One region of the Kitasatospora sp. NBC_01560 genome, then DNA from elsewhere that is predicted to be linked to it. Evidence: riboswitches for the same ligand, from Rfam matches in the RefSeq annotation. Region 1 holds a riboswitch; each other region holds the start of a gene.

Region 1 (9,924 bases):
TCGCCGAGCGGGGGATCCCCGACCGGGGGACGGCGGTGCGCTTCCTCAGCGGCCTGATCGCGCAGGCCTTCAAGCCGGGGCCGCTGCTCACCGCCCGGGCCCAGCAGGCCCGGGGCGACAGCGAGCCCAGTGACCTGTCGCCCGACTCCGGCTACCGCGGTCTGGAGAACCAGCTCTACCGGGTGGAGGTGCACCGCGGCGGTCCGGCCGGCACGGCGACGTTCAAGTGGTCCCGGGAGAACGGCTCGGTGACCCTGCCCGTCCGGTCCGTCGCCGGGGCCACCGTCGAACTGGACACGCTCGGCCGGGACGCCCGGCTCGGCCTGGAGGTCGGCGACCTCGTCGAGCTCGTGGACGACAGCTGCGTGTACCGGGGGCCCGACGACACGGCTGACCGGCCGAGCCCCCGGCTCCACGCCGTCGCCGAGGTCGACCGCACCGCGCGCCGGGTCGTGCTCGACGCCGATCCGTCCACCGACCCGAACCGGCGGGCGATCGGCTCCGACCCGGGCCGCCACCCCGCGCTGCGCCGCTGGGACCACCGGCGCCCGGCGCCGGCGAGCGACGGCGGCGGCACCGGGACCGGGACCGGTGGAGCCCTGCTCGTCCAGGAGGACGACTGGCTCCCGCTGGAGGACGGCGTGGAGGTGAGGTTCACGGGCAGTGACGATCCGGCCAAGCCCCGCAAGTACCGCGCGGGCGACCACTGGCTGATCCCCGCCCGCGTCGTCACGGGCGACGTGGAGTGGCCGGCCGACGCCGACGGCCGGCCGCAGGCGCGGGAGCCGCACGGCATCAGCTACCACCACGCGCCCCTGGCGGTCGTCGAGGGGGTCGGCGATCCCGTCCGCCAGGTCGTCGACCTGCGCATTCCGTTCCCGCGCCCGAACTGAGCGCCGCGGTGCCCCGGAGCGCCGCCCCGGGGCACCGCGCCCCGGCCGGGGCACACCGCCGGGGCGTCCGCGCGCGGGGATCCGACATTGCCCCTGGAATCGGCGCCGCCGAGCGGTAGTGTTGACCTTCACGGTCGCCGGATGTGGAACGGACGGACGATGTACGCACGCCAGCTGCGGGACGAGCGGGTGGTCTTCGGACGCCTGCGCCGGTCGCGTGCGGCGTGCCGACCGGAGGGTGACCCCCGTCGTGCCGTGTCCGACGGGCGGGCCCGTGACGCCCGGCTCGTGCGGCGCCGCTGGATCGACGGCGTCGGCTCCCCGACCGGCCTCTGTTGCCCGTAGCGGTCCGACACGCCCTCGCGTCTGTGCTCCCGCAGGCGGGGCGGGCCCGCGCTCCGGCCCGGCCGTCCCGTCCGCCCGTCCGTCCGTCCAGCTCTGTGCCCTTCCGCCCCTCCGTCCTGCTGTCCCGGCGGGCCCCGGTCTCCCCGGCCCCCGGCCCCGGCAGGCCCCCGGCCGACGCCGGACGGACCGCGGCCGAAGGCACCGGGAAGACCGAGAACGAGGAACGGCTTCGCATGCCCCAGCACCCCCTGCTCACCCCCGACGGTGCGCCGGCCGGCCCGTCACCGGCCGGTCCGAGGCCCGCGGTGCCCGGGCGGTCCGCGCCCCGTCCGCGCCCCGGGAGCCGTCCGCGCGGTGCCGCGGACGGCGACCGGCACCGCCACCCCCTGGACAATCCGGCCCGGGCCGCCCTGCTCGGCCCGCACGCCCACTTCGCCGAGCGGCGCGGCGACGTCCTGCGCTACCCGGCTGACGTGTCGCCGTTCGCGGCCCTCCCGGACCGGCCCGACGAGGAGACCTGGCGCGACCTGGCGGCCCTGTTCGGGCCGGGCACCGTGCTCAGTGCCACCGGCGACCCGAGCACCGTGCCGGGCCACTGGGAGATCGTCATGCACGGCCCCGGTGTGCAGCTGGTGGACGACGGCCTGCGGGCCGAGCCCGACGAGGAGGCCGTCCGGCTGGGCCCCGCCGACGTACCGGAGATGCTGGCGCTGGTGGCACACGCCCGGCCCGGCCCGTTCCTGCCCCGCACCATCGAGTTCGGCGGCTACCTGGGCATCCGGCGCGGCGGCGAGCTGGTCGCGATGGCGGGGGAGCGGCTGCGTCCGCCGGGCTGGACCGAGATCAGCGCCGTCTGCACGGCCGAGTCCCACCGCGGGCAGGGCCTGGCGACCAGGCTGGTGCGAGCGGTTGCGGCGGGGATCCGCGAGCGGGGCGACACGCCCTTCCTGCACACCTCCGCGGCCAACAGCACGGCGATCCGGCTCTACGAGTCGCTGGGGTTCCGGCTCCGCCGCAAGGTCACCTTCCTGGGCCTGCGCGTCCCCGGCGGGGAGCAGGGCGCGTGACGGCGGCGCCCGGGACGGACCCCGCCCGCCGGCCCGGCGCGGGCCCCGAGGCCGAAGCCGCGGTGCGCGAAGTCGTCACGCTGGCCTCCGAGTTGATCGCGATCGACACCACCAACCCCGGTGACCCGGGCGCCACCGGCACCGAACGGGCGGCCGCCGAGTACGTGGCCGCCAGGCTCGCCGAGGCCGGCTACGAGCCGACCTACGTCGAGACCGGGCCCGGACGCGGCAACGTGATCGCCCGGCTCCCCGGCGCGGACCCGACGCGCGGTGCGCTGCTCGTCCACGGTCACCTCGACGTGGTGCCCGCCGACCCGGCGGAGTGGACCGTCCACCCGTTCTCGGGCGAGGTCCGCGACGGGTACCTCTGGGGGCGCGGCGCCGTCGACATGAAGGGCATGGTCGGGATGACCCTGGCCGTCGCCCGGCGGTTCCGGCGCGAGGGCGTCGTCCCGCCGCGGGACCTCGTCTTCGCCTTCGTCTCCGACGAGGAGAACGGTGGCTTCCAGGGCGCGCGCCGGCTCGTCGACGAGCACCCCGGGCTGTTCGAGGGGGTCACGGAGGCGATCGGCGAGGTCGGCGGCTTCTCGGTCACCTTCGACGGCGGCGCGCGGGCCTACCTCGTCGAGACGGCGGAGAAGGGCGTGATGTGGCTGCGGCTGCGGACGACCGGCACCTCCGGGCACGGGTCGATGCTGCACACCGACACCGCCATCGGCAGACTCGCGGCGGCCGTCACCCGTCTTGAGGCGCACCGGTTCCCGCTGATCCTCACCGACCCGGTGCGCGAACTGCTGGAGGGAGTGGCCGAACTGACGGGTGTCCCGTTCGACGAGCGGGACCCGGAGGCGGCCGTCGCCCGGCTGGGGCACCTGTCACGGTTGATCGGCGCGAGCCTGCGCGACACCGCCAACGTCACCCTGTTCAACGCCGGCCACGCCGGGAACGTCGTCCCCTCGCAGGCCCGCGCCACCGTCGACGTGCGCATCCTGCCGGGCCGGGAGGAGGAGTTCGAGGCCGAACTCGCGGACCTCCTCGGGCCGGACGTCGAACGCGAGTGGGACAGCCTGCCGGCCGTCCGGACCACCTTCGACGGCGCGATCGTCGACGCGATGGCGCTGGCCATCGGGGCCGAGGACCCGGGCGCGCGCGTCCTCCCGTACATGCTGTCGGCCGCCACCGACGCCAAGTCCTTCCAGCGCCTGGGCATCCGTCACTTCGGCTTCGCGCCGCTGCGGCTGCCCGCCGAGCTGGACTTCACCGCGCTCTTCCACGGTGTGGACGAGCGCGTGCCGGTCGACGCCCTGGAGTTCGGGACGCGCGTCCTGGACCGCTTCCTGCGCTCCTGTTGACCGGGCTCGCCGGCCGGCCGGCGAGCCCGCCGCCGGTCGGCAGCGCTGCGCGCACCGGCGCACCGTTCCACCCCCTTCACCGCACCGTTCCGCCCCCTTCGAGGAGTTCGATGTGAGTCAGCACGTGAACTACGCCAGCCCCGTGGACACCGCCGCCCACGGCGAGTACCGGATCATCCGGACGCCCGGCGACGAGCGCCCGCTCTACCGCTTCAACGGGCGGATCACCGCCGACGGGAGCAGCGGTCACCTCGCCGAGCCCGGCCGCTACCACATCTACGCGGGCTGGTTCTGCCCCTGGGCGCAGCGCGTCACCATCCAGATCGCCCTCAACGGGCTGGAGGACGCCGTCTCGGTCTCCTACGTCGACGACCGGCGCGACGCCCGCGGTTGGGCCTTCCGGGAGACCCACGGCCCCGACCCGGTCAACGGCTTCACCCTGCTGCGCGACGCCTACGAGCGGACCGAGCCCGGTTTCGACGGGCACGTCTCGGTGCCGACGCTCTGGGACCGCACGACCGGACGGGTGGTCAGCAACGACTTCACCGGCATAGGCATCGACCTGGCGACGCAGTTCGGCCGCTGGAGCAACGGCGCCGACACCTACCCGGAGGACCTGCGGGCCGAGATCGACGCCCTCGACGCCCGGCTGGGCCCGGCCGTCAACCACGGCGTGGGGCCGGCGGCCGGCACCGGGGAGGCCGCGCTCGCGGCCCGCACGACACTGCTGGAGACCTTCGCCGAGCTGGACGCCCGGCTGGCCACCCGCCGCTACCTGCTCGGTGAGCGGCTGACCGAGGCGGACGTGCGGCTCTGGGTGACGCTGGTGCGCTACGACGCCCGGAGCAACCACGACCGGGCCATCAACCCCGGCCTCGCCGAGTACCCGCACCTGTGGGCCTACGCGCGCGACCTCTACCAGCAGAAGGCGTTCGGCAGCACCACGGACTTCGCCACCTTCAGCACACCCGGCGCCGAGGTGCCCGACTGGAACGCCCCGGCGGAGCGGCCGCAGACCGTCTGAGGCCCGGGCCGGCGGTGCCCCGGGGGTGCGGTGCGTCCCGGGGCACCGCGCCGCGGGGGCACCGGCCGGGCGTGGGCGGTGCGGCGGATCGGCACGGGAACGGCGGGCGTTGCCTGCTCCGCCGGGCGGGGCGTCAGCACGGGGGAGCCCCGGGAACGTACGATCGCCCAATGTCTGACATGACGGAAACCACGCCGGGCTGGCTCGCTCCCGAGGAACTGGAGACCACCCGCGCCCGGATACCGATCCTGTACGTCGAGGCGGTGCCGGTGCGCGTCGACGACACCGGTGAGGTCACCCAGATCGGACTGCTGCTGCGGATCGGCCCGGACGGGACGGTCAGCCGCACGCTGGTCTCCGGCCGGGTGCTGCACCACGAGCGGGTCCGTGACGCCCTGTTGCGGAACCTGGAGAAGGACCTCGGCCCGGTGGCGCTGCCCCGGATCCCGGCCTCCCTGCAGCCGTTCACCGTGGCCGAGTACTTCCCGACCCTGGGCATCACCGAGTTCCACGACCCCCGCCAGCACGCGGTGTCCCTGGCCTACATCATTCCGGTGGCGGGCGACTGCCGGCCGCGTCAGGACGCCCTCGACCTGGTCTGGTTCAGCCCGGCGGAGGCCGCCTCGCCGCTGGTGCAGCAGGACATGCCGGGCGGGCAGGGGGCGTTGCTCAAGCGGGCCCTCGCCCACGTCGGCTGCTGACCCGGCCCGGCGGCGCGCCCGGCCGGGGCCGCACCCGGCCGGGGGCCGCCGCCGGGTGACCGCGACCGTGCTCTCCTCTGCGCCCTCCGCCCTGCCCTTCTCGGCACCCTCCGCCGCGCCCTGAGCCACTGTCGGTCGGCCCGGCACCGCCGCGCGGAGGAGCGTGCGCCCGCCCGGGACCACCCCCTGATCAGGTGTCGGTGTGGTCACTCTTCCGCGGGCGCCTCCAACAGGCATTGACGCCGGGGAACTTGTTGATCTACGGTTCCAGCGCGCCACGAGTTCCGGTGTTCAAGCCCTGGCTGGCCGGACGGCAACCCCCTGACGCGGTGGGGTGCTCCAGGTGAAGGCTCGGTGGACGTTCCGTTCCGCAAGCGCGATTGCACCGGCCACGGGCCGGGGTCACACACACCAGGAGGTCGGCATGGCAGGGTTCTTCCGCCGCCGCCACATCGATCTGCTGCTGGTGTCCAGCGCGCTCTGTCGTCACTGACCGCCTCCGGACGGCCGTCGGCCGTCCGGGCCCAGTGACCGACCTCCCACGCGAGCGCACCCTGCCCGGCTCCCGGCCACCCGTCCGGCGGCCCCGGCGTGCTCGCGTCCATCAAGCGCGCGGAAGCAGAGAACTCCCATGTCATCCTTCAGAACTTCGGCCGTTCGCGGCATCGGTGTGATATCCGTCGGCACGGCGACGTTGGTGGCCCTGACGGCCTGCACCAGTGCGCGGAGCACGACCGGCGCCGGCGGGAGCTCGGCGAAGGCCATCACCATCGGCACCACGGACCAGGTGACCGGCCTCGACCCGGCGGGCTCCTGGGACGCGGGCTCGGGGACGATCGAGAGCGAGGTCTACGCGACGCTGCTCACCGCGAAGAACGGCTCCTCGGACGTCTCACCGGACTTGGCCTCCGCGGTCGAGCTGACCGGCCCCAACGCGTACACCGTCACCCTCAAGCCGGGGCTGAAGTTCGCCAACGGGCACGAACTGACCTCCTCCGACGTCAAGTTCAGCTTCGACCGGCAGCTCGGGATCGCGGACAAGAACGGCCCGTCCTCGCTGCTGTACAACCTTCGGTCGGTGGACGCCACCGACCCGGCGAAGGTCGTCTTCACCCTCAAGTCGGCCAACGACACGCTCTTCCCGCAGATCCTCTCCACCGCGGCCGGCTACATCGTGGACGAGCAGGTGTTCCCCGCCGACAAGATCCTCGACGACGCTGCCGTGGTCTCCGCCAAGCCGTGGTCCGGCCCGTACGCGATCGGCACCTACGACAAGAACTCGCTGGTCTCGTTCACCGCGAACGCCGCCTACCAGGGCCTGTTCGGCGCCGCGAAGACCAAGAACATCCAGCTCAAGTACTACACGGACGCCGGCAACCTCAAGCTCGACGTCCAGCAGGGCACCATCGACGCGGTCTACCGCACCCTGCCCACCACGGACCTCCAGGACCTCTCCACCAAGCCGGGCGTCGTGGTGCACACCGGCTCCGGAAACGGCATCCGGTTCATCGTCTTCAACCTGAAGACCCAGCCGTTCGGCTCCGCCACCCAACAGGCCGACCCGGCCAAGGCGCTGGCGGTCCGTCAGGCCGTGGCCGACTCCGTCGACCGGGCCCAGCTCGCCTCCCAGGTCTACAAGAACACCTTCCAGCCGCTCTACACCTCCGTCCCCGACGGCATCACCGGTGCCACCCCCGCCCTCAAGGCGCTCTACGGCGACAAGCAGGGCGGTCCGGACAAGGCCGCGGCGGCCCAGCGGCTCTCGGCGGCCGGGGTGAGCACCCCCGTCGCGCTGAACCTCCAGTACAACACCGACCACTACGGCTCCTCCTCGGCGGACGAGTACGCACTGATCAAGACCCAGCTGGAGGCCACCGGCCTGTTCAAGGTGAACCTCCAGTCCACCGCCTGGGCCCAGTACGGCAAGGAGCGCGTCGCCGACCAGTACCCGCTCTACCAGCTCGGCTGGTACGCGGACTACCTCGACGCCGACAACTACCTCGCCTCCTTCTACGCCGACAACAACTGGGTCAACAACGCCTACGACGACCCCGCCGTCCGGGCGCTGATCAAGCAGGAGGAGACCGAGACCGACCCGGCCAAGCGCACCACCCTGATCCAGCAGGCCCAGGAGGCGACCGCCGCGGCCGTGCCGCTGGTGCCGCTGCTCCAGGGCTCCACCGCGATCGTCACCCGCGAGGGGATCGCCGGCGTGCCGGACAAGCTCACCAGCGCCTACCAGTTCCGCTGGGCGGAGCTCTCGAAGAAGTGACCGTCCACGCGCAGGAAACCTCCGGCGCCGTCGGCTCGGCCGGCGGCGCCGCCGGGTACGGTCTCGCCCGCTACCTGATCGTCCGCTTCCTCCTCATCATCCCCACCGTGCTCGTCCTGGTCAGCGTCGTCTTCTTCCTGATGCGCGCCACCGGAGACCCGATCACCACCGCCTTCGGCGACCGCCTGACCCCCGAGCAGCTCCAGGCCAAACTGCACCAGGCGGGCTACGACCGCCCGCTGTTCAGCCAGTACCTGGACTACCTGCGTGCCGTGCTCACGGGGGACTTCGGCACGACCGCCACCGACAACCGCGCGGTCTCCGAGGTGCTGAGCACCTTCGGTGCCGCCACCGTCGAGCTGGCCGGCTTCGCGCTGCTCGTCGCGCTGGTCGTCGGCCTGCCACTGGGCATGGTCGCCGCCTCCTACCGCGACCGCGCGCCGGACGTGGCCCTGCGGCTGCTGGCCATCCTCAACTACGCCACCCCGGTCTTCTTCCTGGGGCTGCTGCTGAAGCTGGTCTTCGCGGTCGGGCTGGGCTGGTTCCCGGCCTCGGGCCGGGCGAGCATCGACGTCCAACTGGAGCTCCAGGACCGGTCGAGCAGCACCGGGCTGTACCTGGTGGACGCGCTGCGCAGCGGTGACTGGTCGGCCGTCACCGACGTGCTGGCGCACGCGGTGCTGCCCAGCGTCGCGCTCGGGCTGCTCGTCGCCGGGGTCCTGCTCCGGCTCGTCCGGACCAACCTGATCGGCACGCTCTCCGCCGACTACGTCGAGGCGGCCCGCTCCCGCGGCGTCGGCCGGTTCCGGCTGGTGACCGGGCACGCCACCCGGCCGGCCCTGATCCCCGTGGTGACCGTGCTCGGGATGCAGATCGCCGGCCTGCTCGGCGGCGCGGTGCTCACCGAGACCACCTTCGAGTGGAAGGGTCTCGGCTACGAGCTCGCCCACTATCTGACGGCCCGTGACTTCACGGCGGTGCAGGGGATCGTGGCGGTGTTCGCCGTGGTCGTCGCGGTGACCAACTTCCTCGTCGACGTCGTCGCGGCGCTGATCGACCCCCGAGTGAGGTACTGAGTGGCCGACCACCTGCTCACCCGGCCGGCCCCCGTGCCGCGCCGGCGGCTCCCGCTCCCCACCGGGGTGCGCGGCAGCGTCGGACTGCAGCGCGTCATGCTGCTGACGGGGGCGGCGCTGACCGGCCTCTTCCTCCTCGCGGCCGTGTTCGCCCCGCTGCTCGCCCCCTACGGCTACGCCCAACTGGGCGAGGGCCAGAAGCTGTTCGGCTCGCAGCAGGCGCCGAGCGGCTCCCATCTGCTCGGCACCACCATCGCCGGGTACGACGTGCTCTCCCGCACGCTCTGGGGCACCCGGACAGCCCTGGAGATCATCGCCGCCGCCCTGCTGCTCCCGGTGGTCGCGGGCGTGCTGCTCGGCCTCGTCTCCGGCTACCTCGGCGGGCGGCTGGACCGGCTGCTGGTCGGGCTCGCCGACGCGATGTACGCCTTCCCCTCGCTGCTGCTGGCGATCGTCATGTCGATCGTGATCAGCGGCGGCCGGTCGAGCCTGGTCGGCGGCCTGGGCGCGGCGGCCTGTTCGGTCGCCGTGGCCTTCGTGCCGCAGTACTTCCGGGTGGTCCGCGCCGAAGTGGCCCGGGTGAAGGCCGAGCCCTTCGTCGAGGCGGCCCGGGTGATCGGCACCGGTACGTGGCGGATCATGTTCCACCACGTGCTGCGGAACTCGGTGCGCACCCTGCCGCTGATCCTCACCATCAACGCCTCCGAGGCCATCCTCACGCTGGCGGGCCTGGGCTTCCTCGGCTTCGGGATCGAGCCCAACTCCGCGGCGGAATGGGGCTACGACCTCAACCGCTCGGTGGCGGACGTGACATCGGGGATCTGGTGGACGGCCGTCCCGCCCGGGATCGGCATCGTCCTCACCGTCCTCGGGACGACCCTGCTCGGCGAGAGCCTGACCGACCTGGCCGACCCGAGGTTGCGCCGCCGCCCCGGCCGGGGACGCACGCCGGACGAGGGGCGCACCCCCGACCGGTCCGCACGACCGGACGGAGGCCCCGGGGATGACTGACCTGCTGCGCATCGAGGACCTGCACGTGTCGTTCGGCACCGACGCCGGCCAGGAGCCCGCCGTCCGCGGCGTCGACCTGACGGTGGCGCCCGGCGAGGTGCTCGCCCTGGTGGGCGAGAGCGGCAGCGGCAAGACGGTCACGGCGAAGTCCGTCCTCGGGCTGCTCCCCGCCACCGCCACCAC
Region 2 (9,924 bases), 4.2 Mb from region 1:
GTTGGTGGCGGCGTTCAGGCCGTGACCGGCGGGGAGGTTGCGCACCTTCTCCACCACGACGCCACCCTCCAGGCCGGCGTTGGTCGCGATCTGCTTGATCGGGGCCTCCAGCGCGACCTTGACGATGTTGGCGCCGGTGGCCTCGTCGCCCTCGAGCTCCAGCTTGTCGAACGCGACCGAGGCCTGCAGCAGGGCGACGCCGCCACCGGCGACGATGCCCTCCTCGACAGCGGCCTTGGCGTTGCGGACGGCGTCCTCGATGCGGTGCTTGCGCTCCTTGAGCTCCACCTCGGTGGCCGCGCCGGCCTTGATGACGGCCACGCCGCCGGCCAGCTTGGCGAGGCGCTCCTGGAGCTTCTCGCGGTCGTAGTCCGAGTCGCTGTTCTCGATCTCGGCACGGATCTGGTTGACCCGGCCGGCGACCTGGTCGCTGTCGCCGCCACCGTCGACGATGGTGGTCTCGTCCTTGGTGATGACCACCTTGCGGGCGGTGCCCAGCAGGTCGATGCCGGCGTTCTCCAGCTTGAGGCCGACCTCCTCGGAGATCACGGTGCCACCGGTGAGGATGGCGATGTCGCCGAGCATGGCCTTGCGGCGGTCGCCGAAGCCCGGGGCCTTGACGGCGACGGACTTGAAGGTGCCGCGGATCTTGTTCACGACCAGGGTCGACAGGGCCTCGCCCTCGACGTCCTCGGCGATGATGACGAGCGGCTTGCCGCTCTGCATGACCTTCTCCAGCAGCGGGAGCAGGTCCTTGACCGAGCCGATCTTGGAGTTGGCGATGAGGATGTACGGGTCCTCGAACGTCGCCTCCATCCGCTCCAGGTCGGTGGCGAAGTAGGCGGAGATGTAGCCCTTGTCGAAGCGCATGCCCTCGGTGAGCTCAAGCTCCAGACCGAAGGTGTTGCTCTCCTCGACGGTGATGACGCCTTCCTTGCCGACCTTGTCCATGGCCTCGGCGATGAGCTCGCCGATCTGGGTGTCGGCGGCCGAGATGGAGGCGGTGGAGGCGATCTGCTCCTTGGTCTCCACGTCCTTGGCCTGGGCCAGCAGCTCGTCCGAGACGGCCTTGACGGCCTTCTCGATACCGCGCTTCAGGGCCATCGGGTTGGCGCCGGCGGCGACGTTGCGCAGACCCTCGCGGACGAGAGCCTGGGCGAGCACGGTGGCGGTGGTGGTGCCGTCACCCGCGACGTCGTCCGTCTTCTTGGCGACCTCCTTGACGAGCTCCGCACCGATCTTCTCGTACGGGTCCTCGAGCTCGATCTCCTTGGCGATGGAGACACCGTCGTTGGTGATCGTGGGGGCGCCCCACTTCTTCTCCAGCACGACGTTGCGGCCCTTGGGGCCGAGCGTGACCTTCACCGCGTCGGCGAGCTGGTTCATGCCACGCTCAAGGCCGCGGCGAGCTTCCTCATCAAAGGCGATGATCTTGGCCATCAGAAGTGGTCCTCCGGGACACGGTCGACTGCTCGGACCAAGGGGTGCCCGCGACGGACGGCCCTGGTGTGCGGGGGTCCTTTCCCCTACCGCTCCCGGGGGCCTCACCGACCCGGTCCGCTGTCACTCTCACGCTGTGAGTGCTAACGCCAATGATTAGCACTCTCGGTGGGCGAGTGCAAGCCCGAGGGGCGACCCGCGAGCCGCCGCGGACACGACGAGGGGCCCGCACGACGCGTGTCGCACGGGCCCCTCGCCAAGCAAGAGGTGCACCAGCCGATGGGCCGAGCCGAACTCCTGGGTGCCGGAAAGGTCAGACCGCCGCGCGGACCATGTCCGCCTGCGGGCCCTTCTGCCCCTGAGAGATCTCGAACTCGACCCGCTGGCCCTCCTCAAGGGTGCGGTAGCCGTCCATCTGGATCGCGCTGTAGTGGACGAAGACGTCCGCACCACCGTCGACCGCGATGAAGCCGTAGCCCTTCTCCGCGTTGAACCACTTGACGGTGCCCTGAGCCATTCCGAACTCCCCTAGTGCTGTGCTGGCCCTTCACGCGCCCGCAGGTCGCGGGCCCGGGTCTGGTTGAGGCCGGCCCGGGGAACCCCCCCTGGGCGCAGCCGTGCACGCCACAATCCCCGCCGAGAGCACCGGAGTCGTCCGATGAGGGGGCGATTGCGTCGACCGCGGCTGAATGTATCCGGACCGACGCCCTCTGCAACAGGGTCCTCCACCGGGAATTCCCCCGGGGCACCGAGGGACAGCACGGGTGAAATGGTGAGGAACTCCGCAATTCCCGCCGGACATAGCGGACGAATTACCCAAATCCCCGCGAGAATTCTGACATCTGCCTGACATGTTTCACGTCGGCGGACCGGGCGCCGGTCTCATCGGCCGGACAGACACCGGCCGTACGGGGCGCAGAAGGATCCGAGTGCCGGGGCGAGAGAAGGGGGGAGCCTATTCCCGGCCGGACCCCACTCTACTCCGCCCGGACCGGTGAATATTCCCGCCGGAATGCGAGCGGCCGCCCGCGGGCACGGAAATCGAATTTCCGTGCCCGCGGGCGGCCGGTGCGGCGGGCGGGAGTTCTCCCGGGCGGCTCAGCAGCCGCCGGCCACCGCCGGAATGATCGAAACGCTCGCGCCGTCCTTGATCTCGGTCGCCAGGCCCTCCGCGAAACGCACGTCGTCGTCGTTCACGTAGACGTTGACGAAACGGCGCAGCTTGCCGGCGTCGTCCAGGATCCGGGCGGCGATCCCGGCGTGGTTCTTCTCCAGGTCGGCGATGACGTCGCCCAGGGTGGCGCCCTCGGCGGCCACCTCGGCGGCGCCGCCGGTGTAGGTGCGCAGGATGGTCGGGATGCGGACGTTGGCGCTCATGGGGGCTTCTCCTTGCGGCGGGGGTGGCGGCGGTGCGGGGGTGGCGGCGGTGCTCAGTCGGACGCGAGGCCCGCGTCGCGGAACGAGGCCAGCGTCGGGCGGATGACGGCGGTCATCCCGGCGTCGGAGACGGCGTCCAGCGTCTTCAGGCCGTCGCCGGTGTTGATCGCGACGGTCTCCTTGGACGGGTCCAGCTGACCGGTCTCGACCAGCTTCCTGAGCACCCCGACGGTGACCCCGCCCGCGGTCTCGGCGAAGATGCCCTCCGTCCGGGCCAGCAGCTTGATCGCGTCCACCACCTCGGCGTCCGTCACGTCCTCGACGGCGCCACCGGTGCGGCGGGCGATGTCCAGCACGTACGGGCCGTCGGCCGGGTTGCCGATCGCCAGCGACTTGGCGATGGTGTCCGGCTTGACCGGCCGGATGACGTCGCGGCCGGCCTTGAACGCCGCCGACACCGGCGAGCAGCCCTCGGCCTGGGCGCCGAAGATCCTGTACGGGCGGTCCTCGACCAGACCGAGCCGGATCAGCTCCTGCAGCCCCTTGTCGATCTTCGTCAGCTGCGAGCCCGAGGCGATCGGGATCACGATCTGCTCCGGCAGGCGCCAGCCCAGCTGCTCGCAGATCTCGTACGCCAGCGTCTTGGAGCCCTCGCCGTAGTAGGGGCGCAGGTTGACGTTGACGAAGCCCCAGCCCTCGCCGGCCGGGTCGCCGATGAGCTCCGAGCAGAAGCGGTTCACGTCGTCGTAGTTGCCCTCGATGCCGACCAGCTCGCCGCCGTAGACGCCGGCCATCACGACCTTGCCCTGCTCCAGGTCGTGCGGGATGAAGACGCAGGACTTGAAGCCGGCCCGGGCCGCCGCCGCCCCCACCGCGCCGGCCAGGTTGCCGGTCGACGAGCAGGACAGCGTGGTGAAGCCGAACGCCCGCGCGGCCTCGATGGCACAGGCCACCACGCGGTCCTTGAACGAGTGCGTCGGGTTGCCCGAGTCGTCCTTGATGTGCAGCTGGGCGGTGAAGCCGAGTTCGCGGCCCAGGTTGTCCGCCTTGACCAGCGGGGTCCAGCCGGGGTTCAGGTTGGGCTTCGAGGCGACGTCGGCCGGCACCGGCAGCAGCGGCGCGTAGCGCCAGATGGAGGCGGGACCGGCCTCGATCCGCTTGCGCAGCTCCTCGGCGGACTCGCTGCCGAACTCGTAGGAGATCTCCAGCGGCCCGAAGCACTCCACGCAGGCGAAGCTGGGGCCGAGCGGGAACCGGGTGCCGCACTCGCGACAGGACAGCGCGGCGGCGGGGCCGAGGTCAACGGATGCGGGTGCAACGGTGTCGATAGCCATGATGGCGGAGGCCTCTCTCCTCATCTTCCCCGTGACGCGGGCGCGCCACAGGCCGGAATTGGCACCTGTCCCGCCGGGGCATGAGAACGCCTGCCGTGCGAGAAGGTTGCCGGGACGTCAACGGGCCGTTCCCTCAGTCCCTCTGGATGAGCTCTGTGAAGTTGTGGTCCTGCTCAGCGGTGACCCCGGCGTGCGAAGGTCCGGCCGCTGTACGAAGACTGTATCCGAAGGCGTCAACCCTGAACGGGACCGTCCGCCACGCGAGATGGTCCGTCCCACCCGATCCGCCGAGGAGAGACCCGTGCCCGCCGACCCGACCCCCGAGCTCCTCCCACCGGTGGCGTCCTGGCTGCGCCGCCGTTCGTGGAGCGCGGCCGACCGTCCGGTGCGCACCCTCCTGGACGCCAAGCGGGCCGCCGGCCGGGCCGGCACCGTCAGCGTCGTGCTGCCCGCCCTGGACGAGGAGGCCACCGTCGGCGACATCGTCCGCACCGTCCGCCGGGAGCTGATGGAGCGCCTGCCGCTGGTCGACGAACTGGTCGTGGTCGACTCCGGCTCCAGCGACGGCACCGCCGCCGCGGCCGCCGCGGCCGGCGCCCGGGTGGTGCGCCGCGACGAGATCCTGCCCCGGCTGCCCGCGGCCCCCGGCAAGGGCGAGGTGCTCTGGCGCTCGTTGCTCGTCACCCGCGGCGAGATCGTCTGCTTCGTCGATGCCGACCTGCGCGAGTTCGACCCCGCCTTCGTGTCCGGCATCATCGGCCCGCTGCTCACCGAACCGGACATCCAGCTGGTCAAGGCCATGTACGACCGGCCGCTGGAGGTGTCCACGGGCGGCCCGGCGGGGGACGGCACCGTCGTCCCGTCCGGCGGCGGCCGGGTCACCGAGCTGGTCGCCCGCCCGCTGCTCAACCTGCACTGGCCGGAACTCGCCGGTTTCGTCCAGCCGCTCGGCGGTGAGTACGCGGCCCGCCGCTCCCTGCTCGAACGGCTCCCGTTCCCGACCGGCTACGGCGTCGAGCTCGGGCTGCTGGTCGACGCCCTGGAGACGGCCGGGCTGGACGCCCTCGCCCAGGTCGACGTCGGGGTCCGGCACCACCGCCACCAGGACGGCCAGGCCCTCGGCCGGATGGCCGCCACCATCTACCGCACGGCACTCGAACGGCTCGACCGCTCCCACCGGCTCAAGGCCTCCGCCGATCTGGTGCACCCGCTGCTCACCCAGTACACCCGCGACCCGGAGACCGGGGCATTCACCGCCCACACCCACCCGGTCGGCGCGCTGGAACGGCCGCCGATGCACACCGTTCCCGAGTATGTGACCCGTCACCTCCCCCGGTGACGGGTTTGCGACCCCGGACCCACGGCAACGTACCAACCATGGGCGATCACACGACCGAGCGTTCGAGTCAGACCGGCGCCGCCACCGTCCTGGTGGCCTCCAACCGCGGACCGGTGTCGTTCAGCGCGGCGGACGACGGCACACTGACCCTCCGCCGCGGCGGCGGAGGCCTGGTCTCCGGGCTCTCCGCCATCGACGACCCCGACGCCGTGTGGGTCTGCGCGGCCCTCGGCGACGCCGACCGCCGGGCCGCCCGGGAGGCGCCGGACGGGCGCCTCGACCGGGCCGGCCACGACGTCGGCGGACAGGCCGTCCGGATGCTGGACATCGACCCGGAGACCTTCGCCCGCGCGTACAACGGCGTGGCCAACTCCACCCTCTGGTTCGTCCACCACCTGCTCTACGCCACCCCCACCGCGCCCGCCTTCGACGCCGGCTTCCGCACCGAGTGGCAGGCCTACACGGAGTACAACGCCGCCTTCGCCGACGCGCTCGCCGCCGAGGCCGCCCCCGGCGCGGCCGTGCTGGTCCAGGACTACCACCTGTCGCTGACCCCGGCGCTGCTCCGCGCGGCCCGGCCCGACCTGCGGATCGGCCACTTCTCGCACACCCCCTGGGCCCCGCCCGAGTACTTCCGGCTGCTGCCCGACGACGTCGCCGAGGCCGTCCTCACCGGCATCCTCGGCGCCGACCGGGCCGGCTTCCTCACCCGTCGCTGGGCGCTGTCCTTCGCCGACTGCTGCGAGCAGCTGCTCGGCGCCACCGTCGACCGCACCGCGCTCACCGTCACCCTGGCCGGCCGGACCACCCGCCTCGGCGTGCACGCGCTCGGCGCCGACGCCGACTTCCTGCGCGAGCGCGCCCACCGGCCGGACGTCGACGAGCGCCTCGCCACGCTCCGCGAGGCCGTCGGCGGCCGGCGCACCGTCGTCCGGGTCGACCGCACCGAGCTGAGCAAGAACATCGTCCGCGGCTTCCAGGCCTACCGGCACCTGCTGCGCACCCGCCCCGAATGGCGGGACCGCGTCGTCCACATCGCCTTCGCGTACCCGTCCCGGACCGACCTCGCCGAGTACCGCGCCTACACCGAGCAGGTCGAGCGGCTCGCCGCCGAGATCAACGAGGAGTTCGCCACCCCCGGCTGGCAGCCGCTGATCCTGCACGTCGACGACGACTTCCCGCGCTCGCTCGCCGCCTACCGGCTGGCCGACGTCGCCCTGGTCAACCCGATCCGGGACGGCATGAACCTGGTCGCCAAGGAGGTGCCGGTGGTCTCCGACCACGGCTGCGCCCTCGTCCTGTCCCGCGAGGCCGGCGCGTTCGCCGAGCTCGCCGACGACGCGCTCACGGTCAACCCCTACGACGTGATCGCCACCGCCGACGCCCTGCACGCCGCGCTCACCATGCCCGCCGACGAGCGCGCCGACCGGACGAAGCGGCTCGCCGCCGCGGCCACCGCGCTGCCGCCCCAGCAGTGGTTCCTCGACCAGCTCAACGCGCTCGGCTGAGCTCCGCGCCCAGCGCGTCCAGCAGCCCCACCACGCCGGCCGGGCCCTCGACCACCAGGTCGGCCCGGTCGGCGAGCTCCTTCACCGGCGCGTCGCCCACCGCACCGCTGCAGACCAGCAGCCCGGCCACGCCCTCCCCCCGCAGCCGCTCCACGGCCGCGAAGGCCGCGACGTCCCCCAGGTCGTCCCCGGCGTACAGCACCGACCGGGCGCCCCGCTCCCGCAGGAACCCGGTCAGCGCCGCGCCCTTGTCCACGCCCGGCGGCCGCAGCTCCAGCACCAGCCGGCCCGGCTCCACCACCAGCCCGTGCCCGGCGGCCAGCGCCTCCACCGGCGCCCGCAGCAACTCGAAGGCCTCCTCCGGCCGCCCGGCCCGGCGGGTGTGCACCGCCAGCGACCGCCCCTTGTCCTCGACCCAGGTGCCCTCCGGGGCTCCGGCGGCCGCCAGCACCGCGTCCACCCCGGCCCGCGCCCCGGCGACCCCCGGGTGCACCGGCGGCGCCGTGACCGCACCCGACTCCCAGCGCTCCGCGCCGTAGTGGCCCAGCACCACCAGCCCGTCGACCCCGGCGAACCCGCCGTACTCGACCGCCAGCCCGGCCGGCCGGCCCGTCACGACCACGATCGCGCCCACCCGGGGCGCCAGCCGCCGCAACGCCCCGACCACGCCGGGGTGCGCCCGGGCCCGGCTCGGATCGGCCACGATCGGCGCCAGCGTGCCGTCGAAATCCAGCGCCACCACCGCGTCCCGCGGCGAGGCGAGGACCGCCTCCAGCCCCGCGCGGCCGGCGTCCGTCGTCGGTGTCGCAATCCCCTGAAGACCCATGCCCCGAACCTACCCAGCCGCGTCCGGCGGAAGCCCGTACCGCGCCGCCGCCCAGCACGCCGCCACCCGGAGCACCGCCACCTACCGCGCCGCCGCCTACCGGGCCGCGCGCCGGGCGGCGCGCACCCGCCGCAGGCGGTTCACCAGCACCGGGGCGTGGGCCAGCGCCTCCGGCCGGTCCAGCAGCGCGTTCAGCAGCTGGTAGTACCGGGTGCCGGAGAGCCCGAGCTCCTCCCGGACGGCCCGCTCCTTGGCGCCGGCCGTCCGCCACTGCCGCCCTTCGAGCTCCAGCACCGCCACGTCCCGCTCACTGAGCTCACCCACGCGCCACTCGCCTCCGCCCGGCACCACTACGGAGTGTCATTCTCCCCCGTGCACCCGACACACTGTGCGCCCGGCAAACCGCGGCCCGGCTGGCTAGCGTCGGTGGCATGACCGAAAGCTTCGTCCTGCACATCCCGACCGCCGAGCTCGAACCCGACCCGCTCGACCCGGCCCAGATCGTCTCCGGCACCCCCGAGGTCTCCGGGCGGGTGCTCTCGGAGTCCCCCGACGGCCGCCAGCTGCGCGGCATCTGGCAGATCACCCCGGGCGTGGTCACCGACGTCGAGGCCGACGAGCTGTTCGTGGTGCTGAGCGGCCGGGCCACCATCGAGATCGAGGGCGGCCCGACCCTGCACGTCGGCCCGGGCGACTGCGCCGTCCTGCGCGCCGGGGACCGCACCACCTGGACCGTCCACGAGACCCTGCGCAAGGCCTACGCGATCAGCCTCTGACCCGTCCCGGGGGCGGGCCCGGGTTCACTTCCGGACCCGGGCCGCCTCCTTCACCGCCTTCTCCTGGAGCCCCTCCAGCACCTGCTTGGCGTCCCCGGTCGCCGCGCCGCCGATCCCGGCCTTGATCTGGTTGCTGACCTCAACCCAGGCCGGATCCCCGAACGGGTAGAAGCTGGCGTTGGTCAGCCCGGCGGTGAACTGCTTCAGGTCCTCGTGCTTCCCGTCCTTGGCCACCTCGTTGAAGGCGTCCTGGGTGACCGGCAGCAGGTTGTACGTCTCGTCGAACTTGAGCTGGTTGTCCTTCGCGTACGCGAAGCTCAGGAACTTGCGGATCTCGTTGCGGTGCCCGTTGGCCTTGAAGGCCATCATCCAGTCGGCCACCCCGAGGCTGCCGGTCTTCGCCAGGCCGTCCTTCCTGGGGATCGGCGCCGTCCCGAACTCGACCTTCGCCTTGGTGGCCATCCGCAGCAGCGTCGGGTGCCCGTTCAGCATCGCGACGTTGCCCGCGGCGAAGTCGGTGTACACCGGCGTCCGGTTCATCTTCCCCGGCTCCGGGTACGTCAGCTTGGTGTCCACCAGGTTGGTCCGCAGCCAGCCGAAGGTCGCCTGGTTCTGCGCGCTGTCGATGGTGTAGTTGCCGACGTCGTCGGAGAGGCTGCCGCCGCCGCTGAGCGTCCAGAGCATGGACTCGGCCGGCGCCTCCTCGGGCCCGAGCGGAAGCCCGTACGGGATCACCCCGGGCACCTTGGCCTTGATCTTCTCGGCGGCCGCCTTCAGCTCGTTCCAGGTGGCCGGCGGCTTGTCGATCCCGGCCTTCTGGAAGATCGCCTTGTTGTAGAAGAGCACCCGCGACGAGGAGACGAACGGGATCCCGTACTGGGTGCCGAGCACCTGGCCGGCGTGCGAGAACGACTCCATCATGTTGGCCTGGGTGTCCAGCGAGAGCACGTCCGCGGCGGGGTAGAGCCGGTCGGCGGCCACCTGGTCGGCGAACCCGCCGGTCTGCACCAGGTCGGGCGACTTGCCGCTGCCGACGAGGTCGCTCACCCGCTTGCCGATGTCGGTCCAGCTCACCACCTCGACGTCGACCCTGACGCCCGGGTTGTCGGCCTCGAACCGGTGGGCGACGTCGTCCCAGTACAGCTTCGAGCTGGTCGCCGCGTCCTCGCCGTAGTCGGCCGCGACCAGCTTGAGGGTGACCGTGCCGTCGCCCTGGCCGCCGCAGCCGGTGAGCAGGAGTGCTCCGGCCAGCGCGGTGCCGAGCAGCCGGGTGGGGGCCTGGGCGCGCCTGTTCAACGCGGGTACCGCCTTCACGAGGGTGGGG
Region 3 (9,924 bases), 5.5 Mb from region 1:
CCGTACTCGGCGGAGAGCGCGGCCGAGAAGTGCGAGCTGTTCCAGCCCTGGACGACGAAGGAGAGCACGCCCACCCGGGCCGAGTCGGCGCCGAACAGGTTGAGCACCTTCACCTCCGGGACCTCCGCCAGACCGGCCTTCAGCCGGGCGACGAGCTGCTGCTCGCGGGCCTCCAGCGCGTCCCAGCCGGCCTCGGTCAGCGCCCGGCAGGCCGAGGCGATGGAGTAGGCGCCGATCACGTTCGGCGAGCCGGCCTCGTGCCGGGCCGGGCCGGTGTGCCACTGCACGGCCACCGAGCCGTCGGTCTCCCGGGCCACGGTACGGGTGGCGCCGCCGCCCGCCAGGTACGGCTCCGCCGCGTCCAGCCAGTCGGCGCGGCCGGCCAGCACCCCGGCACCGAACGGCGCGTAGATCTTGTGGCCGGAGAAGGCGATCCAGTCCACCCCGAGCTCGCGCACCGAGACCCGGTGGTGCGGGGCGAGCTGCGCGGCGTCCAGCACCACGCGGGCGCCGTACCGGTGGGCGGTGGCGGTCAGCTCGGCGACCGGCCAGAGCTCGCCGGTGACGTTCGAGGCGCCGGTGACGCAGAGCAGCTTGGGGCCCTCGGGCGCCCCGGCCAGCGCGGCGTCCAGGGCGGCGACCGCCTCCTCCCGCGAGCGCGGGGCCCGCAGGTAGGTGACCTCCAGGCCGGCGTGCGCCCAGGGCAGCAGCGAGGCGTGGTGCTCGGTCTCGAAGGCGAACACCCGGGTGCCCGCCGGGACGGCGCCGGCCAGCAGGTTCAGCGAGTCGGTGGTGGCCCGGGTGAAGACCACCTGGTCGCCGTCGCGCAGGTCGAGGAAGTCGGCGACGGTGCGGCGGCTCTGCTCGAACAGGTCGGTGGAGAGCTGGGAGAGGTAGCCGGCGCCGCGGTGCACGCTCCCGTAGTACGGGGCGTAGGCGGCGACGTCGTCCCAGACGCGCTGGAGCGCCGGGGAGCTGGCGGCGTAGTCGAGGGCCGCGTAGCCGACCTTCTCACCGCTGGCGAGCGGGACCTGGACGTCGTGGCCGAGGACGGCGAGCGGGGCGCAGATCTCAGTGGCGAGGGACATGGGGATGCACTCCTTCTGGGGAAAGGACCCCGGGAGTACGTCTCGTCCGGCGTCCGCGCTTGCCACGCGGACGGTTTGCCGCGGGACCCGGTCCTCACCCAGGGCACCCCGCCACGGACGGAGGGTTGCCGGACAGCCAGCTGGGGCTTTGTGCTGTCACTCATGACCTGGCCAAGACTCTAGGTCGCGTCCGTCGGGTGGTCAAACACCGGTCCGCCATCCGGACAACGGCAGGGGCCCGCGGAGTGCGCCCCCGCGGGCCCCCAACGGCCGTCTCAGGCCTGGGCGGTCGCCTCCGACCAGCGCTTCAGGACGTCCTGCGCGGCGCCCGAGTCGATGGCGGCCGCGGCCCGTTCCATGCCCGCCGCCAGCTGCTCGGCGAGCGGCGCGTCGGTGAGGTCCAGCGCGGTCAGCCCCGCCGCGGCGTTCAGCAGGACGGCGTCGCGCACCGGCCCGCGCTCGCCGGCCAGCAGCCGGCGGGCCACCTCCGCGTTGTACGCCGGGTCCGCGCCGCGCAGCGCTTCGATGCCGACCGGCTCGATGCCCACCTCCGTCGGGTCGAAGGTGGTCTCGGTGACCTCACCGCCGGCCACGATCCAGACCCGCGAGGTGGTGGTGATGGTCAGCTCGTCCAGGCCGTCGTCGCCCCGGAAGACCAGGGCGCGGGCACCGCGCCGGGCCAGGACGCCGGCGATCAGCCCGGCCAGCCGGGTGTCGAAGCAGCCGATCGCGTGGGCGGTGACCCGCGCCGGGTTGGTCAGCGGGCCGAGGATGTTGAACGCCGTCGGCACCCCGAGGTCGCGCCGCGCGGTGGCGGCGTGCCGCATCGACGGGTGGAACTTCGCGGCGGAACAGAAGGTGAGCCCGACCTCCTCGGCCACCTCGGCGACCCGCCGGGCGGAGAGGTCGAGACGGATGCCGAGCTTCTCCAGCACGTCCGAGGAGCCGCTCGCCGAGGAGGCGGCCCGGTTGCCGTGCTTGACCACCTTGGCGCCGGCCGCGGCGGCCACGATCGCCGACATGGTGGAGATGTTGACGGTCTTCGCCCGGTCCCCGCCGGTGCCGACGATGTCCACGGCCGGGCCGGGGATGCTGAGCGGCTCGGCGTGCGCGTACATGGCGTCGACCAGGCCGGCCACCTCGTCGACCGTCTCGCCCTTGGCCCGCAGCGCCACCATGAACCCGGCGACCTGGGCCGGGGAGGCCTCCCCGCTCATGATCCGGTCCATCGCCCACGAGGCGGCGTCCTGGTCGAGGTCCTCGCCCCGCAGCAGCGCCGCCAGGATGTCCGGCCAGGTGCGGACCACCTGCACGGGGTCCTGGCCGCCGTTCGCAGGGTTCACGTTCACCATGGCTGACTCCAGCTCGTGTCGGATCCCCGGAGGGATGTCCGTAGGGATGGGAGCCAGCCTATCGAGCGGCGGGACGCCGCCGTCCCGCCGCAACCGATCTTTCTCTCGTACTGAGACGCCCGCGCCGCCGGGCCGTCCGGCGCCGGGCCGCGGCTAGCCGGCGGCGGGCGTGCGCTTCGCCAGCCGGGCCCGCAGCAGCACGGCGGCGGCCTCGGCCAGCGCCACCGGGTCCACCGGCCGGGAGATCGCCGCGTCCGCCCGGCTCCAGGCCGCCAGCCAGGAGTCCTGCGGCCGGCCGATCAGCACCAGCAGCGGCGGGCAGCCGTAGATCTCGTCCTTCAGCTGCCGGGCCAGCCCGAGCCCGCCGGCCGGCACCGCCTCACCGTCCAGCACGCAGAGGTCCACTCCGCCCTTCTCCAGTGCCTTCAGCACCGCGGGGGTGGTCGCGCACTCCAGGTAGGACAGCTCCGGGAGGTCCTCGGCGGGCCGGCGTCCGAGCGCCGTCAGCACCTGTTCGCGGGTGTTGCGGTCGTGGCTGTAGACGAGAACGGTCAGCGTCTCGTCGGCTGTGTACGCCATGGGCCCTGCTCCCTCGAAGTGTGATCCGGACCACGTTCGCCTCATCCCGGATGCTACTCCCGATCACCCGCCGCCGAGCCCCAACCGCCCGATCCTTCTCAAGCCGCCGCGCCCGTGACTCACCCGCCCGGAGCACCCGCCGTCACCCCCGTAGGCGCGGTCCACCCGTACGGCCGACAGAATGGCTCCTCCCTTTACTCCCCACCCACCCCGCAGGGGTGTAGCGACACGCAGGGCAGAGGGGTCGAAGGGGCCCTCTAAGAACCGTCAGAAAAGGGACACGCCGCTGCTCAGTGCCGGTCCGGACGCTCCGTCGGGTGCCAGGGGGGCATACCGCACGCACCGGACACTCCGAGGGAGACCCCCCGGCGTGAAGACGGAATAAGGGACCGACATAATGTCCGTCGTGGCGACAGCAACAGCAGTAGAAACCGGGCACGCGCACGGATCGGTCAACCGGCCGAACATGGTCAGCGTCGGAACGATCGTCTGGCTCAGTTCCGAGTTGATGTTCTTCGCGGCCCTCTTCGCGATGTACTTCACGCTCCGCTCCGTCAAGGGAGCCGAGTTCTGGACCGAGAAGGCGCACGCGCTCAACGTGCCCTTCTCCTCGGTCAACACCACGATCCTGGTGCTCTCCTCGCTCACCTGCCAGCTCGGCGTGTTCGCGGCCGAGCGCGGGGACGTGAAGAAGCTCCGTTCGTGGTTCGTCATCACCTTCGTGATGGGCGCGATCTTCATCGGCGGCCAGATCTTCGAGTACACCGAGCTGGTCAAGAAGGACGGCCTCTCGCTGTCCTCCGACCCGTACGGCACGGTGTTCTACCTCACCACCGGGTTCCACGGTATGCACGTGACGGGTGGTCTGATCGCCTTCCTGCTGGTCCTGGGACGGACGTACGCAGCCAAGCGCTTCACGCACGAGCAGGCCACCGCCGCCATCGTGGTGTCGTACTACTGGCACTTCGTCGATGTCGTGTGGATCGGCCTGTTCGCGACCATCTACCTGATCAAGTAACCAGCTGATCAGGTCGCTGGCCACCGGCCCCGGGGCCCCGCCCTCACCGGCGAGGGGCCTCTTTGCCGGTGCCGCTCCCACCGACCGACCGCGCGCGCAGCCCTAGACAGGCAGCCTCGTGCCGGCCAGACCGGCCGCCGGGTGCACCCACCAGTCGACCAGATCCTGACACCGGGGTTATTCCGTGAAAAAGCTCTCCGCACGACGGCGCCACCCATTGGCGGCGCTGGTCGTCCTACTTCTCGCCCTGGCGGCAACCGGGGGGCTGTACGCCGCGTTCGCGCCCGCCGACAAGGCGCAGGCCGACGTCGCCGCGCAGTCGCTCGCGATCGATGAGGGCAAGAAGCTCTTCGCCGTGGGCTGCTCCTCCTGCCACGGCCTGAACGGCCAGGGCAGCAGCGACGGTCCCAGCCTCGTCGGCGTCGGCTCCGCCGCGGTCGACTTCCAGGTGGGCACCGGCCGCATGCCGGCCCAGCAGCCCGGCGCCCAGGTGCCGCGCAAGAAGAACATCTACTCGCAGGCGGACATCGACCAGCTCGCCGCCTTCGTCGCCTCGCTCGGCCCCGGTCCGGTCATCCCGACCGAGGAGCAGTACACCTCGACCAACCCGGAGGACATCTCCAAGGGCGGCGAGCTGTTCCGCACCAACTGCGCCCAGTGCCACAACTTCGCCGGCCAGGGCGGTGCCCTGACCAAGGGCAAGTACGCCCCGTCGCTGGAAGGCGTTGACCCCAAGCACATCTACGAGGCCATGCAGACCGGCCCGCAGAACATGCCGTCGTTCCCGGACACCACCATGCCCGAGGAGCAGAAGAAGCAGATCGTGGCCTTCGTCCGCCACACCACCAACGATGAGCCGAACCCCGGTGGTCTCACGCTCGGCAGCCTCGGTCCGGTGACCGAGGGCCTGTTCGGCTGGATCTTCGGTCTCGGCGTTCTCATCGCGGTCGCGATCTGGGTCGCCGCCCACACCACCAAGGCCAAGAAGTCATGAGCCAGGACATGTCAGAAGAGAAGCTTCCGGAGTCCCACGGCTCCGCCGGGCACCACGAGGTGGCCGCCCACGGCGATCCGTTCGCCGATCCGGGCCTGCCGGCCCACGAACCGCGTCGCACCGACATCGACGAGCGGGCCGCCAAGCGTGCGGAGCGCCAGGTCTCGCTGATGTTCGTGGTCTCGATGCTCGCGACGGTGGGCTTCATCGCCTCCTACGTGGCCATCGACCCGGACAAGATCGTCTACGTCTTCCCGCTGGGCCACATCAGCGCGCTGAACTTCGCGCTGGGCCTGACCCTGGGCGTGGCGCTGTTCATGATCGGCGCGGGCGCGGTCCACTGGGCCCGCACCCTGATGTCGGACCACGAGATCCCGGCCGAGCGTCACCCGATCGAGGCCGACGACGAGGTCCGCAACGACGTCATCGAGCAGTTCCGGACCGGCGCCGCGGAGTCCGGCTTCGGCCGCCGCAAGATGATCCGCAACACCCTCATCGGCTCGATGGCCCTGGTGCCGCTCTCCGGTGTCGTGCTGCTGCGCGACCTGGGCCCGCTGCCCGAGGACAAGTTGGAGCACACCGGCTGGATCGAGGCCACCCCGGCCAAGCCGCTGCAGCTGATCAACATGAACACCAACCTGCCGATGAAGGCCGAGGACATCATCCAGGGGTCGCTGACCTTTGCGATGCCCGAGGGGCTGCACGTCCACGACGAGGACTTCCAGCAGCAGATCGCCAAGGACGCCCTGATGCTGGTGCGCATCGCGCCGGAGGACATCAAGGACGACGAGTCGCGGGAGAAGGGCTTCGAGGGCATCCTCGCCTACTCCAAGATCTGCACCCACGTCGGCTGCCCGATCAGCCTCTACGAGCAGCAGACCCACCACGCGCTCTGCCCCTGCCACCAGTCGACCTTCGACCTGGCGGACGGCGCGCGCGTCATCTTCGGCCCGGCCGGCCACCCGCTGCCGCAGCTGAAGATCACCACTGACGAGAAGGGCTTCCTGGTCGCCACCGGCGACTTCGACGAGCCCGTCGGCCCGAGCTACTGGGAGCGTGCTCGATGAGTAGCGCGAGCAGCACCACCTCCGGTGCCGCCTCCAAGCCGGCCAGCACCCGCGCCAAGCCCGCGAACAAGTGGGAACAGGCCGCTGACTGGACGGACGGCCGGCTGGGGATCTACTCCCTCGCCAAGGCCAACCTGCGGAAGATCTTCCCGGACCACTGGTCCTTCATGCTGGGCGAGATCTGCCTCTACACCTTCGTCATCATCATCCTGACGGGTGTCTACCTGACGCTCTTCTTCAAGCCCTCGATGGGCGAGGTGATCTACGACGGGTCGTACATCCCGCTCAAGGGCATCTCGATGTCCGAGGCGTACAAGTCGACCGTCGACATCAGCTTCGAGGTCCGCGGCGGTCTGCTGATCCGCCAGATCCACCACTGGGCCGCCCTGGTCTTCGTGGCCGCGATGCTCGTGCACATGCTCCGGGTGTTCTTCACCGGTGCGTTCCGCAAGCCGCGCGAGATCAACTGGGTCTTCGGCTTCCTGCTGCTGGTCCTGGGCATGTTCGACGGCTTCTTCGGCTACTCGCTGCCCGACGACCTGCTCTCCGGCACCGGCATCCGGTTCATGGAGGGCGCCGTCCTGGCGACGCCGCTGATCGGCACCTACATCCAGATGTTCCTGTTCGGGGGCGAGTTCCCCGGCCACGACATCGTGCCGCGGTTCTTCACCATCCACGTCCTGCTGATCCCGGGCATCATGCTCGGCCTGCTGGTCGCGCACCTGATCCTGGTCTTCTACCACAAGCACACCCAGTGGGCGGGCCCGGGCAAGACCGAGAAGAACGTCGTCGGCATGCCGCTGATGCCGGTCTACATGGCCAAGGCCGGTGGCTTCTTCTTCCTGGTCTTCGGTCTGATCGCCGTCATCTCGGCGGTCGCCTCGATCAACCCGATCTGGGCGTACGGCCCGTACCGCCCCGACCAGGTGTCCACCGACGCCCAGCCGGACTGGTACATGGGCTTCTCCGAGGGCCTGATCCGCGTCATGCCGGGCTGGGAGATCGGCCTCTGGGGCCACACCCTGAACCTGGGTGTGTTCATCCCGCTGATGGTGGTCTTCCCGCTGGTGCTGGTCTCCATCGCCGCCTACCCCTTCATCGAGGGCTGGGTCACCGGTGACAAGCGCGAGCACCACATCCTGGACCGCCCGCGCAACGCCCCGGTCCGCACCGGGCTGGGCGCCGCCTGGATCAGCCTGTACCTGGTGCTGCTGGTCGCCGGTGGCAACGACCTCTTCGCGACCCACCTGCACCTGTCGCTCAACGACGTCACGTACGCCGTCCGGGTCGGCTTCTTCGTGGTGCCGGTCCTCACCTTCATCGTGACCAAGCGCTGGTGCCTCGGCCTCCAGCGCCGGGACAAGGAGAAGGTGCTGCACGGCCGCGAGACCGGCGTCATCAAGCGCCTGCCGCACGGCGAGTTCGTCGAGGTGCACGCGCAGCTGCCGCAGGCCGACCTGCACACGCTCACCGCGCACGAGCAGCCGCAGCCGTTCGAGCTGCCGGCCGAGACGGACGAGAACGGTGTGGCCAGCAAGGCCGGCATCCTCGACCGCACCCGGGCGAAGGTCTCCCGCGGCTACTTCGGCGAGGGCAGCCAGATCCCCAAGCCCACCGCCGAGGAGCACCACGAGATCACCAGCGGCCACGGCCACCACTGATCCCGTACGCACCCCCGCGCCACCCCGAGGGCCGTCGACCAGAGTTCGTTCTGGTCGGCGGCCCTCGGGCTTTCCGCCGGTCACCCCTTCGTCAGGAGCCCTCGTGGAGCTTTCCGTCGACCCCGCCTCCGCCACTCCCCCGTACGAGCAGATCCGTGCCGGGATCGCCGAGCAGGCCCGGACCGGCGAGCTGCCGACCGGGCTGCGGCTGCCCACCGTCCGGGCCCTGGCCGAGCAGCTCGGCCTGGCCGCCGGGACGGTGGCCCGGGCCTACCGGGAGCTGGAGGCCGACGGCGTGGTCGAGACCCACGGCCGGCGCGGCACCCTGATCGCCGCCACCGGGGACACCGGACACCGGCTGGCCGCCGCGGCGGCCGCCGAGTACGCCGAGCGGGCCCGGCGCCTCGGGGTGCCGCTCGCGGACGCCCTGGCGGCCGTGCGGACCGCCCTGGAGCTCGCCTACCAGGAGGAGGCTCCGCGGGGGCCGCAGGCCTGACCGGGACCCCCTGCGGGCTGCTCAGATCTCCGGGCGGATCATCCCCGCGGCCGGGTACCGGGAGGGGGGCGGGCTGGTGCTGACGGGCTGTCCGAGGGCACTGTGCTTGACCCAGTCGGCCCAGGCGACGTTCCAGTCCCCGAAGCCGTTGCCGAACGGCTCCATGCCGGCGCCGTGGCTGTTCACGACCGTCACGAGGTCCCCGATCCGGGTGTTCTGGTAGAACCACTTGGCGTTCTCGGTGCTCATGCCGGTACAGCCGTGGCTGACGTTCGCCACCCCCTGCGAGCCCACCGACCAGGGGGCGGCGTGCACGTACTCGCCGCTCCAGGTCACCCGGGTGGCCCACTCGACGTTGAGGTCGTAGGCCTCCGAGCTGCCGGCGGCTATGCCGATCGTCTCGCCGCTCATCCGGACCTGGCGCTCCTGGCCGAGCACGACCTTGACGCCGTTGCGGGTGTCGAAGCCGGGCTTGCCGGTGGTGACCGGGATCGTCCGGACCACCTCGCCGCTGCGCTTGAGGGTGAGCTCGTGCTGGGCGGCGTCCACCACCGTCTCCACGCGCTCGCCGATCCGCAGGGCCAGGGCGGCGCGGTCGCCGCCGTACAGGCCGTCCGCGATCCGGCTGCCGGTGCCGTCGAAGGCCAGGCTCACGCTCGTCCCGGCCGGCCAGTACTCCTCGGGCCGGAAGTGCAGGTCCTTGTCGTCCACCCAGTACCAGCCGCCGGTGACGGCGGGCTGCGAGGTGACGGTCAGGGCGCGCTCGACCTCCTGGCGGGCCTGCGGGTCCTTCACCGCCTCGGAGAGCTGGACGGTGAGCGGCTGGCCCACGCCGTAGAGGCCGGTGCCGGAGGAGTCCGGGCCGAGCTTGGCGGTGAGCAGGCGCTGCGCGGCCACCGTGGAGAAGCCCGCGGTGGTCTCGCCGCGGCCGCCCCGGCCGTCGTCGGCGGCGATCCTGACGGTGTAGTCGGTGGCCGCCTTGAGCCGCCCGGTGGTCTGCCAGCTGAGCTGGTCCTCCGAGAGCTGCCCGGCCACCACCCGGCCGTCCGGGCCGAGCACGGTGACGTCGGTGAGCCGGCTGCCCGGCACGGCGGTCACCGTGACGGGCTGGGACGGGTCCACCTTGCCCTCGGCCGAGACGTGCACGAGGGGTGCCGCGTCGATCTTGTGGACGGTACCGGCGTCGTCCTGCTCGCCGCCGGCCGTGCAGCCGGCCAGCGGGGCCAGCACTGCCAGGGCCAGCGTGATGCCGCCGATACCTGCGATTCCGCGCCTGTCGGCCATGACCGCCTCCGAGGGTTCGCACGATTGATCAGATCGTAGGAACGCAGGGCGGGAGAGCGACATCCGGGGGACCCGCCGTTGGACCACCGGAGTGAGGCGCTCACTCCGGGGACGCAACAGGGCCGGTCCTCCCGTGCGGGAGGACCGGCCCTGTGCGAGGGGGAGGACCTACTGGTTCTGGTTCTCGCCCCGGTAGAACTCGAACACCCAGCCGAAGAGGCCGATCAGGATGACCGGGATCGACCAGTACAGCAGCCACCAACCGAAGATCACGCCCATGAAGGCGAGCGCGCCACCGATCGCCAGCGAGAGCGGCTGCCAGCTGTGCGGGGCGAAGAAGCCCAGCTCGCCGGAGTCGTCCGCCACCTCGGCCTCGGGGTTGTCA

What was found. A riboswitch is a leader RNA that binds a small molecule or an ion and turns the genes downstream of it on or off. The one in region 1 is predicted to bind S-adenosylmethionine.
Region 2: linked by a shared signal. The riboswitch ahead of thrC (threonine synthase) and the one ahead of OH807_RS36700 (ABC transporter substrate-binding protein) in region 1 are both predicted to bind S-adenosylmethionine.
Region 3: linked by a shared signal. The riboswitch ahead of OH807_RS13010 (aminotransferase class V-fold PLP-dependent enzyme) and the one ahead of OH807_RS36700 (ABC transporter substrate-binding protein) in region 1 are both predicted to bind S-adenosylmethionine.

The regions. Positions count from the first base shown of each region.
Region 1 covers NZ_CP109364.1:8,576,443-8,586,366, forward strand. The annotation lists gene OH807_RS36675 (DUF6519 domain-containing protein) at 1-893, shown strand, start outside; gene OH807_RS36680 (GNAT family N-acetyltransferase) at 1,472-2,305, shown strand; gene OH807_RS36685 (M20/M25/M40 family metallo-hydrolase) at 2,302-3,657, shown strand; gene OH807_RS36690 (glutathione S-transferase C-terminal domain-containing protein) at 3,770-4,681, shown strand; gene OH807_RS36695 (NUDIX hydrolase family protein) at 4,861-5,382, shown strand; SAM riboswitch class IV at 5,656-5,765, shown strand; gene OH807_RS36700 (ABC transporter substrate-binding protein) at 6,014-7,654, shown strand; gene OH807_RS36705 (ABC transporter permease) at 7,651-8,730, shown strand; gene OH807_RS36710 (ABC transporter permease) at 8,731-9,741, shown strand; gene OH807_RS36715 (dipeptide ABC transporter ATP-binding protein) at 9,734-9,924, shown strand, end outside.
Region 2 covers NZ_CP109364.1:4,389,914-4,399,837, forward strand. The annotation lists gene groL (chaperonin GroEL) at 1-1,440, opposite strand, end outside; gene OH807_RS19145 (cold-shock protein) at 1,754-1,957, opposite strand; gene OH807_RS19150 (ubiquitin-like small modifier protein 1) at 2,539-2,817, opposite strand; gene thrC (threonine synthase) at 2,871-4,151, opposite strand; SAM riboswitch class I at 4,169-4,304, opposite strand; gene OH807_RS19160 (glucosyl-3-phosphoglycerate synthase) at 4,453-5,490, shown strand; gene OH807_RS19165 (trehalose-6-phosphate synthase) at 5,529-6,998, shown strand; gene otsB (trehalose-phosphatase) at 6,982-7,824, opposite strand; gene OH807_RS19175 (DUF3263 domain-containing protein) at 7,921-8,148, opposite strand; gene OH807_RS19180 (cupin domain-containing protein) at 8,256-8,600, shown strand; gene OH807_RS19185 (extracellular solute-binding protein) at 8,625-9,896, opposite strand.
Region 3 covers NZ_CP109364.1:3,039,911-3,049,834, forward strand. The annotation lists gene OH807_RS13010 (aminotransferase class V-fold PLP-dependent enzyme) at 1-1,088, opposite strand, end outside; SAM riboswitch class IV at 1,139-1,256, opposite strand; gene trpD (anthranilate phosphoribosyltransferase) at 1,364-2,440, opposite strand; gene OH807_RS13020 (hypothetical protein) at 2,594-3,019, opposite strand; gene OH807_RS13025 (heme-copper oxidase subunit III) at 3,417-4,037, shown strand; gene OH807_RS13030 (c-type cytochrome) at 4,222-5,031, shown strand; gene OH807_RS13035 (Rieske 2Fe-2S domain-containing protein) at 5,028-6,098, shown strand; gene OH807_RS13040 (cytochrome bc complex cytochrome b subunit) at 6,095-7,759, shown strand; gene OH807_RS13045 (GntR family transcriptional regulator) at 7,863-8,255, shown strand; gene OH807_RS13050 (Ig-like domain-containing protein) at 8,277-9,539, opposite strand; gene OH807_RS13055 (cytochrome c oxidase subunit 4) at 9,708-9,924, opposite strand, start outside.